DNA from 2 places in the Bordetella genomosp. 8 genome. Region 1 is predicted to be linked to the other one. Evidence: riboswitches for the same ligand, from Rfam matches in the RefSeq annotation. Region 1 holds a riboswitch; the other holds the start of a gene.
The links. A riboswitch is a leader RNA that binds a small molecule or an ion and turns the genes downstream of it on or off. The one in region 1 is predicted to bind glycine.

Region 1 (4,472 bases):
CGCGACCTTCGGGCAGGCCTGCTTCGAGCCCGGCATGGCGAAGAATACCTACGGCACGGGTTGCTTCATGCTGATGAACGTCGGCGACAAGCCGGTGGTGTCGCGCAACCGGCTGCTGTCGACGGTGGGCTGGGGGCTGCCGCGGCCGGAAGAAGACACCGCCGACGCGCAGGTGTTCAGCGGCGGCGGACCCGCATGGACGCCCACCTTCATGCTGGAAGGCGGCGTGTTCGTCGCCGGCGCGGCGGTGCAGTGGCTGCGCGACGGTCTGGGCATCATCCAGCGTTCGGAAGACGTGGAAGCGCTGGCCGGCAGCGTCGCCGATACCGACGATGTCTTCCTGGTGCCGGCGTTCGCAGGGCTGGGGGCGCCGCATTGGGATCCCTATGCGCGTGGCACCCTGGTGGGCCTGACGCGCGGAACGACGCGCGCCCATGTGGCGCGCGCGACGCTGGAAGCCATCGCCCTGCAAAGCGCCGAACTGATGACGGCGATGACGGCGGACTGCGGGATAGCGCTTTCCGAGCTGCGCGTGGATGGCGGCGCGGCGCGCAACGACCTGCTGATGCAGATGCAGGCGGATCTCCTGGGCGTGCCGGTGGTGCGGCCGCGCGTATCCGAATCGACGGCACGCGGCGCCGCGGGACTGGCGGGGCTGGCGGTCGGGTTCTGGAAAGACATGGACGCCTTCGCCGCCCAATGGCAGGCGGAACGGCGCTTCGAGCCCACCTGGTCGGCCGACCAGCGCGAAGCACGGCTGCGCCGCTGGGGACAGGCGGTGGAGTTATCGAAGAACTGGAGTAGAGGGGGTAGGTAGCCCACCCCCCGAAGCGCTGCGCGCTTCCCCCCTCAAGGGGGGCGACGCCAGCGGACCGGGGGACCCGGATCCGCGGCGTCCCGGGTCGGGGGCACCTGTTTTTTGCGGAAGGAGGGCCCCACCCCCGAAGCGCTACGCGCTTCCCCCTCAAGGGGGCGACGCCGGCGGACCGGGGGACCCGGATCCGCGGCGTCCTGGGTCGGGGAGCACCCAATCTTTGCGGCGAACGTGGAGCATTGAATGAATCTGGCCCGTATCGATCTGGTGACGCTGGCGCTCTTCGTCTCGGTGGCGCGGCTGGGCAGCATATCGGCGGGCGCGCGGCAGTCGCGGCTGGCGGTGGGCGCGGCCAGCAAGCGGATTTCCGATCTGGAAGCCGCGCTGGGTTCGCCGCTGCTGTTCCGCAAGGCGGCCGGCGTGGAGTTGACCGATGCGGGCCAGGCCTGCCTGGCCCACGCGACACGCATCCTGCAGGAAGTCGACCAGATGGCGGGCACGCTGTCCGATTACGCGCAAGGCGTGCGCGGTCAGGTTCGGATCGCGGCCAATACGTCGTCGATCACGCAGTTCCTCCCTGACGACCTGTCGCGGTTCATGACGGAACATCCGGCCGTCCGCATCGACCTGGAAGAACAGAACAGCAGCGACATCGTCGCCGCCGTGGCGGAGAACCGCGCCGACATCGGCATCTTCGGCGAACGCACGCCGGAAGCGGGGCTGCAGACTTTCCCCTATCGGCGCGACGAGCTCATGCTCGTGGTGCCCGACAGCCACCCGCTGGCCACGCGCGCCAGCGTCGCATTCGCGGAAACGCTGGAGTATGACTACGTCAGCCTGCCGCCCAGCACGTCGCTGGCCAGCCTGCTGGCGCAGGAATGCACGCGGCTGGATATGCCCATGAAACTGCGCATCCAGGTCCGCAGCTTCGACGCGATCTGCCGCATGGTGGTCGCAACGCGCGGCATCGGCGTGCTGCCGCGCATCGCGGCAGAGCCGCATGCGCGGTCGATGCAGTTGAAGCTGATTCCACTCACCGACGACTGGACGCGGCGCTGGCTGCTATTGGCCGTGCGCGATGTGGACACACTCACTCAGGCGGCGCGCATGCTGCTGACGCAATTGCGCGCGGCGAACTAGCGCGGAAGCGTCACCGCGTCGGCCACTGCCTCGGCCGTTGCCGCGCTCAAGGTCCAACCCAAGTGGCCGTGCCCCGTGTTGTAGAACACGCCCGGAGACCGGCCGCGCCCGACCCGGGGCAACATGCTGGGAAGCATGGGACGCAGCCCCGCCCACGGGATCACCCGCGCCGTCGAAGCGCCGGGAAAATGTCGGCGGGTCCAATTCACCAGCGGCGCGATGCGGTCGGCCCGGATATCCCGGTTGTACCCGTTCAACTCCGCCGTGCCGGCCACACGAAATCGGTCCCGCCCCAGCCGGCTGGTGACGATCTTGGCGGCGTCGTCGAGCAGGCTGACCCAGGGCGCGGACGCCTGGCTTTCCGCATCGTCCAGGCAGACGGTGATGGAGTAGCCCTTGACCGGATAGATGTTCACGCGGTCGCCAGCCATGGCGGCGAACTGGCGGCTCGCGACGCCCGCGCACACCACGACGGCGTCGAAGGCTTCCGTGTCGACTTCATCGCCCTGGCTGAAGTCCATGGCGATGCCAGACCCGCCACTGGCGCCAAGGCGCCGGAGCGCGCTCACGGCAGCGTCGTAGCGGAACGCCACCCCTTGCCGCGCGCAGGCCTCCGCCAGACCGCGCGTGAATTTATGGATATCGCCGGTGGAGTCGGATGGCGTGAAAAAGCCGCCATGGAAACGCCCCCGCAGCGCCGGCTCGATGGCCTGGATTTCTTCCGGCGTGACCGGATCGCGCTCCAGCCCGCCTTCCCGGAGCAGGGCGTTCGTCGCCGCCGCGCGCTCGAACTCCTCCTTGCTCCCGTAGACGTGCAGGATGCCGCGCCGTTCCAGATCGAAATCTATCCCTTCGCGCCTGGCGATCTCGAACAGATGCTCGCGCGCGGCGATCGCCAGCCGCACCGTTTCCAGCGTATTGGCGCGATATCTGGGTATCTGTCGCAGGAATTCCGCGATCCAGGTGTATTTGTGCCAGCTGGGCAGCGGATTGAGCAACAGTGGCGCATCGCGCGTGAACATCCATCGCAAGCCTTTCAGGATGGTGGCACGGCTGTTCCAGACTTCGGCGTTGCTGGCCGACAGCTGGCCGCCGTTCGCGAAGGAAGTGTCCATGGCGGCATAGCGGCCGCGCTCGAATACGGTCACCGCATGGCCGCGGCGGACAAGGGCGTAAGCGGTCGTGACGCCGGTGATTCCGGCGCCGATGATGGCGATGCGTGGCATGACATGGTCCAGTGGAGGTCGACATAGCCGGCCGGTTGGCCGGCGCCATGCCCCATCTGTCCATGTACCTGAGAGTTTGCGCCCGCGCCTGGTACATCCTTGGCGAAGCTCCCCTTCGGTGGGCGCGATCAGCGCCTCTCTCCAGATGTTCCCCGTCGCACGGTCCTTTTGCCTGAGAGTTTCCGGGGCGGTTGCTCCGTCGGCGTCGTCGTGATGACCGATCTCTTCCGTGCCACGATCGAGAACGTCCGGACATTAGCACCAATGCAGCCCGCCGCACAAGATCGGCGTTGCCGATGTCGCGGCGCTCCCCGACGCGGCCTGCACAGATGCGAATATCATGCACGTGCGTCGACACACCCTGGAGGAACGCCGTGATGCTCGATCATCCGATATTCAAACGCTGGCCGGCGCTGCACCCGGACCGGCTGCAGCTCTTTTCCCTGCCCACGCCCAACGGCGTGAAGGTCGGCATCATGCTGGAGGAAACGGGGCTGCCCTACGAGCCGCATCGCATCGACATCATGGCGAACGACAACCACGATCCGGCCTTTCTCTCGCTCAATCCCAATGGCAAGATTCCGGCCATCTACGATCCGGACGGCCCCGACGGGCGGCCGCTGGCCCTGTTCGAATCGGGCGCCATCCTGATCTATCTTGCCGACAAGTCGGGGCAGTTTCTTTCCACCGATCCGCACACGCGCTACGAAACCATCCAGTGGCTGATGTGGCAGATGGGCGGCGTCGGGCCCATGTTCGGACAGCTCGGCTTTTTCCACAAGTTCGCCGGCAAGGCTTATGAGGACAAGCGGCCGCGCGATCGCTATGCAGCCGAATCGGCACGGCTGCTGGGCGTACTGGACCAGCGGCTCGCGGGCCGGGACTGGGTGATGGGCGCGGACTACAGCATCGCCGACATTTCGTTGATCGGGTGGGTCCGCAACCTGATCGGGTTCTATGAAGCCCGCGAGGTGGTCGATTTCGACCGCTTTCGTAACGTGCAGGCGTGGCTGGACCGTGCCTTGGCGCGCCCGGGCGTGCAGCGCGGCCTGGCGGTCACGGCGGCCTGAACGTCCCCACCACATCGACGCCGGGTTTGCCGCAACGCGGCCCCGGCCGCCCGCATGCCCGTATTCCCGCATGCCCGCCTTTCGCGTTTCCGGAAACCCCCTTAGCCGGATGCGTCATTCCCCTCGCCGACCGGCCTGCGGCACACTGTCCGTCCCTGGCAGCCAACCGCAGGGGGAGACATGACACGACAAATACTCGCGGGCATCCGCGTGCTGGAACTG
Region 2 (4,472 bases), 1.2 Mb from region 1:
CGCGTCGTTGAAGGCGACGATTTCGCCCGCGACCGGCGCATAGATGTCCGACGCGGCCTTGACCGACTCCACCACGCCGGCCGTATCGCCGGCGGCCAGCTTGGCGCCAACCTTGACGTCGCCGACGAAAACGAGATCGCCCAGTTGTTCCTGGGCCTGGTCGGTGATGCCGACGACGAACACGTCGCCTTCGGCTTTCACCCATTCATGCGATTCGGTGTATTTGCGATCGGTGGGCAGGCTCATGGAAGCAGCTCCTAAGAATTCAAAAACCGTATGGAGGATGGATGGAGAAGTAATGCGCGCCCCGCCCATGCGGCACGCGCCGGCATGGGCATCGCCAGTTTACGGTTGTTCGACGGCTTTGCCGTTGCGGACGAATGGCAATTTGCACACGGTGGCCGGCACCCATTTGCCCCGGATGTCCACTTCGACCGCATCGCCCGGCTTGACGTCCAGCGGCATGCGCGCGAAAGCGATCGACACGCCCAGCGTGGGCGACATCGTGCCGCTGGTGATTTCGCCGGCGCCGTGGGCCGTGCGCACCGCCATGTGGGCGCGCATGACGCCGCGCTCGTTCAGCTTCAGGCCCAGGAAGGCCGCCGGCGTGCCGAACTGCTCGATGGCCGCGCGGCCGATGAAGGCGCGGGCGGGATCCTTCAGGGACACGGTCCAGGTCAGCCCGGCCTGAGCGGGCTGGATCATTTCGTCCATGTCCTGGCCGTACAGGTTCATGCCGGCCTCCAGCCGCAGCGTGTCGCGCGCGCCCAGGCCGCAGGGACGCACGCCCTGCGCCGCGAGGTCCTGCCACAAGGCAGCGACTTCCGTGGCGGGCAGCACGATTTCGAAGCCGTCCTCGCCGGTATAACCGGTGCGCGCCACCAGGGTGTCCGTACCGAATTGCGCGGCCGTGAAAGGCGTCAGCCCTTCCGTATCGGCCTTCCAGGCCGGGCGCGCGGCCCAGACCTTGGCGCGCGCATTCGGCCCCTGCACGGCGACCATGGACAGATCCCGGCGCGGCGCGATCGAGACGGCGAGGCGGGAGGCGATCGCGATGCGTTGCATCCAGGCGACGTCCTTGTCGGCGGTGCCGGCATTGACCACGACGCGCCAGCGGTCGGCGGCGAAGAAATACACGATCAGGTCGTCGATGACGCCGCCTTCCGGATTCAGCATGCAGCTGTACAGCGCCTTGCCGGGCGTGGCCGTCAGCCTGGCGACGTCGTTGGCGATCAGGCGGCGCAGGAAGGCCATGGCGTCGGCGCCCGTGACGTCGACGTTGAGCATGTGCGAAACGTCGAACATGCCGGCGTCCTGGCGGACCGCGTGGTGCTCTTCCAGCTGCGAGCCATAAGCCAGCGGCATATTCCACCCGCCGAAGTCGACCATGCGCGCGCCGGCATCGATATGGGCTTGCGCCAAGGGGGTGTTCTTCAGGGAATGCGACATGGAAAAGGCTCCGGACAGCAGCGGTGGGCGGGTTGAAACGCTTCCGCCCCTCTGTCCTTTTGCCTGAGAGTTGCCCCGCGCATATGGAAAATGGCGGGTTTGCACCTTCGGCGTCCGGGCGCACCGCTCGACGGGTGGCCGGATCTCTCCAGAGCGCTGTGTTCACCCGGGGCGCCGATGCGGCGCGGCCTGGGCAAGGCATGCTGCGGTATGGGTTGCCTGAGCGATTCCGGGCGAATTGCGCCTTCGGCGGCGGCGCGCCGGGGCGTGCCGCTCTCTCCCGCACGATGCGTGACAGCGTGGCGAAGGATACAACTCAGGCCAGGGCGGTGTCCAGCAGCATCATCAGCACGAAGCCCAGCATCAGCCCGCCGGTGGCGAAGACCTCGTGCCCCTTGCGGTGCGATTCGGGGATGATCTCGTGGCTGATGACGAAGAGCATCGCGCCGGCGGCGAAGCCCAGGCCCCAGGGCAGCAGCACGGTCGACCACGCCATCACGGCGGCGCCGGCCAACGCGCCTATCGGTTCTATCAGGCCCGACACCATGCCCAGGACCACGGCAAACGTGCGCCCGTAGCCCGCCGCCAGCAGGGCAACGGCGACGACCAGGCCTTCCGGCACGTCCTGGATGGCGATGCCCGTGGCCAGCGCGCCGGCGCGCATGGGATCGGTCCCGCCGAATCCCACGCCTATCGCCAGGCCTTCCGGCAGGTTGTGCAGCATGACGGCGAAGATGAACAGCCAGGTGCGCTTGAGCATCCGTGCGTCATGTCCTTCCTTGCCCTTGATGAAATGCTCATGCGGTACGCAGCGCTCCAGCCAAAGCAAGGCTGCCCCGCCCAGCAGGATGGCCGCGCCCACGGTCATGCCGGCGCCCCACGGGCCGGCGCCGAGCTCGCGCGCGGCCTCGATGCCCGGCGCCACAAGGGAAAATGCGCTTGCCGCCAGCATCACGCCGGCGCCGAAACCGAACATCGTGTCCTGCACCCGTTCGGACAGCCGCTGGGAGAACATCACCGGCAGCGTGCCGGCGGCCGTGGCGCCGGCGGCGATCAGGCCGCCCAGCCAGGCGTCGGCGATCTGGGGATGGCTATCTTCCAGCGCCAGCCATATCCCCCAGGCGCCCAGCGCGGCAAGCAAGGGGACGACAACCATCAAGGCCTTGCCGGCGCCGGCATCGGCCAGCGAACGTATGTGCGTATTCATGTTGCGTCCCTTTTCGGTCGGTGCGCGTCCTTTTCACCCGCACGGCGCACGCGTGATGCGCAAGAGAGCAAAAATCGCGCCGCTGCCGGCGCGTCAGAGCGCCCTGCCGCAGGCAACGCCGGAGGCCCAGGCCCACTGGAAGTTGTAGCCGCCCAGCCAGCCGGTGACATCCACCGCCTCACCGATGAAATAGAGCCCCGGCACGGCGCGGGCCTGCATGCTCTTCTGGTCCAGCCCGCGCGTATCCACGCCCCCGCGCATGACTTCCGCCTTTTTATAACCGGCGGTGCCGGTGGGCACCAGGGTCCAGGCATGGATGTTCCGCGCCAGTTCGCGCAGCGCCTTGTCCGGAATATCCGCCAGCCGGGCGCCGGCCAGCGGCTGGCCACGCGCGTCCACGACCCCATGCAGCCACTGCTCGGCCAGCCTGCGCGGCCACAATGCCGACAGCGCCGTGCCGAGCTGCTGGCGCCCGCCGGACTTGGCTTCGATCAGTTCGCGCGCCAGGTCGCGGCCGCTGGCCAGATCCAATGTGATGGCTTCCCCGGGGTTCCAGTAGCTGGAGATCTGCAGGATGCCCGGACCCGACAGGCCACGGTGGGTGAACAGGATGTCTTCAAGGAATTCGCCCTGCCCGCTGCGCACGTCGGCTTCCAGGGCGACGCCGGACAAGGCGGCGAAAGGCGACCATAGCGCGGCGTCGAAGGTCAGCGGCACCAGCGCGGGGCGCGGCTCGACGACCTTCAGGCCGAACTGCCGCGCCACCTTCAAGGCGTAATCGGTGGCGCCGAGCTGCGGGATCGCCATGCCGCCGGTGGCCAGGACCACCCTGGCGGCGCGCAGCAGGCCGTGGCCGGCGGTGCGCAATTCGAAGCCGGCATCCGCCGCGCGGGCGATCTCCGCCACCGTGCACGGCATGCGCCACTGCACCTGGCCGGCGTCGCACTCGGCGCGCAGCACGTCGATGATGGACTCGCTGGAATCGTCGCAAAACAGCTGGCCGCGGTGCTTCTCGTGCCAGGACACGCGGTGGCGGCGCAGCAGGTCCAGGAAATCCCGCGGTCCGTAGCCGGCCAGCGCCGAACGGCAGAAATGCGGGTTCTCCGACAGGAAATTCGCCGGCCCGGTGCCGGTGTTGGTGAAGTTGCAGCGGCCGCCGCCGGAAATGCGGATTTTCTCCGCCAGCCGGTCGGCGTGGTCGATCAGCACGACCCGCAGGCCGCGCTGGCCGGCCACGGCGGCGCACATCATGCCCGCCGCGCCGGCGCCGATGATGGCGACGTCGAACATGCCGCGCGCCTTACTGGTCCTGGCCTTCCTTCAGGCAGTCGACGTAGTAGCGTACCTGGCCATTGTCATCGACGTCCTCGGCCAGGCCGTGGATATCGGTTTCAAAGCCGGGGAAGCGTTCGTTGAATTTGCGCGCGAACTGAAGGTACTGCACGATGGTCCGGTTGAAGCGCTCGCCCGGAATCAGCAGCGGGATGCCCGGCGGGTAAGGCGTCAACAGCACGCCGGTGACGCGGCCTTCGAGATCCTCGATGGCGACACGCTCCACCTGGCGATGCGCCATGCGGGCAAAGGCGTCGGAGGGCTTGAGGGCCGGCACCATGTCGCTCAGGTACATCTCGGTGGTCAGGCGCGCGACGTCGCTTTCGCGATAGGCGTGGTGGATCTGCTGGCAGAGGTCGCGCAGGCCGATGCGTTCGTACTGCCGATGGTCGCGGCAGAACTCCGGCAGGATGCGCCACATCGGCTGGTTGCGGTCGTAGTCGTCCTTGAACTGCTGCAGCGCCGTCAGCAGCGTGTTCCAGCG

Region 2: it holds a riboswitch for glycine, as region 1 does, so the genes downstream of both, gcvT (glycine cleavage system aminomethyltransferase GcvT) here and CAL12_RS25165 (D-amino acid dehydrogenase) in region 1, are expected to answer to the same signal.

What each region holds. Positions count from the first base shown of each region.
Region 1 covers NZ_CP021108.1:5,566,537-5,571,008, forward strand. Annotated here, with positions in the region: gene glpK (glycerol kinase GlpK) at 1-817, shown strand, start outside; gene CAL12_RS25160 (LysR family transcriptional regulator) at 1,058-1,954, shown strand; gene CAL12_RS25165 (D-amino acid dehydrogenase) at 1,951-3,180, opposite strand; glycine riboswitch at 3,234-3,328, opposite strand; glycine riboswitch at 3,331-3,420, opposite strand; gene CAL12_RS25170 (glutathione S-transferase N-terminal domain-containing protein) at 3,555-4,250, shown strand; gene CAL12_RS25175 (CaiB/BaiF CoA transferase family protein) at 4,431-4,472, shown strand, end outside.
Region 2 covers NZ_CP021108.1:579,376-583,847, reverse strand. Annotated here, with positions in the region: gene gcvH (glycine cleavage system protein GcvH) at 1-246, opposite strand, end outside; gene gcvT (glycine cleavage system aminomethyltransferase GcvT) at 346-1,449, opposite strand; glycine riboswitch at 1,491-1,611, opposite strand; glycine riboswitch at 1,646-1,742, opposite strand; gene CAL12_RS02645 (ZIP family metal transporter) at 1,766-2,656, opposite strand; gene CAL12_RS02640 (NAD(P)/FAD-dependent oxidoreductase) at 2,750-3,946, opposite strand; gene CAL12_RS02635 (arginine/lysine/ornithine decarboxylase) at 3,957-4,472, opposite strand, start outside.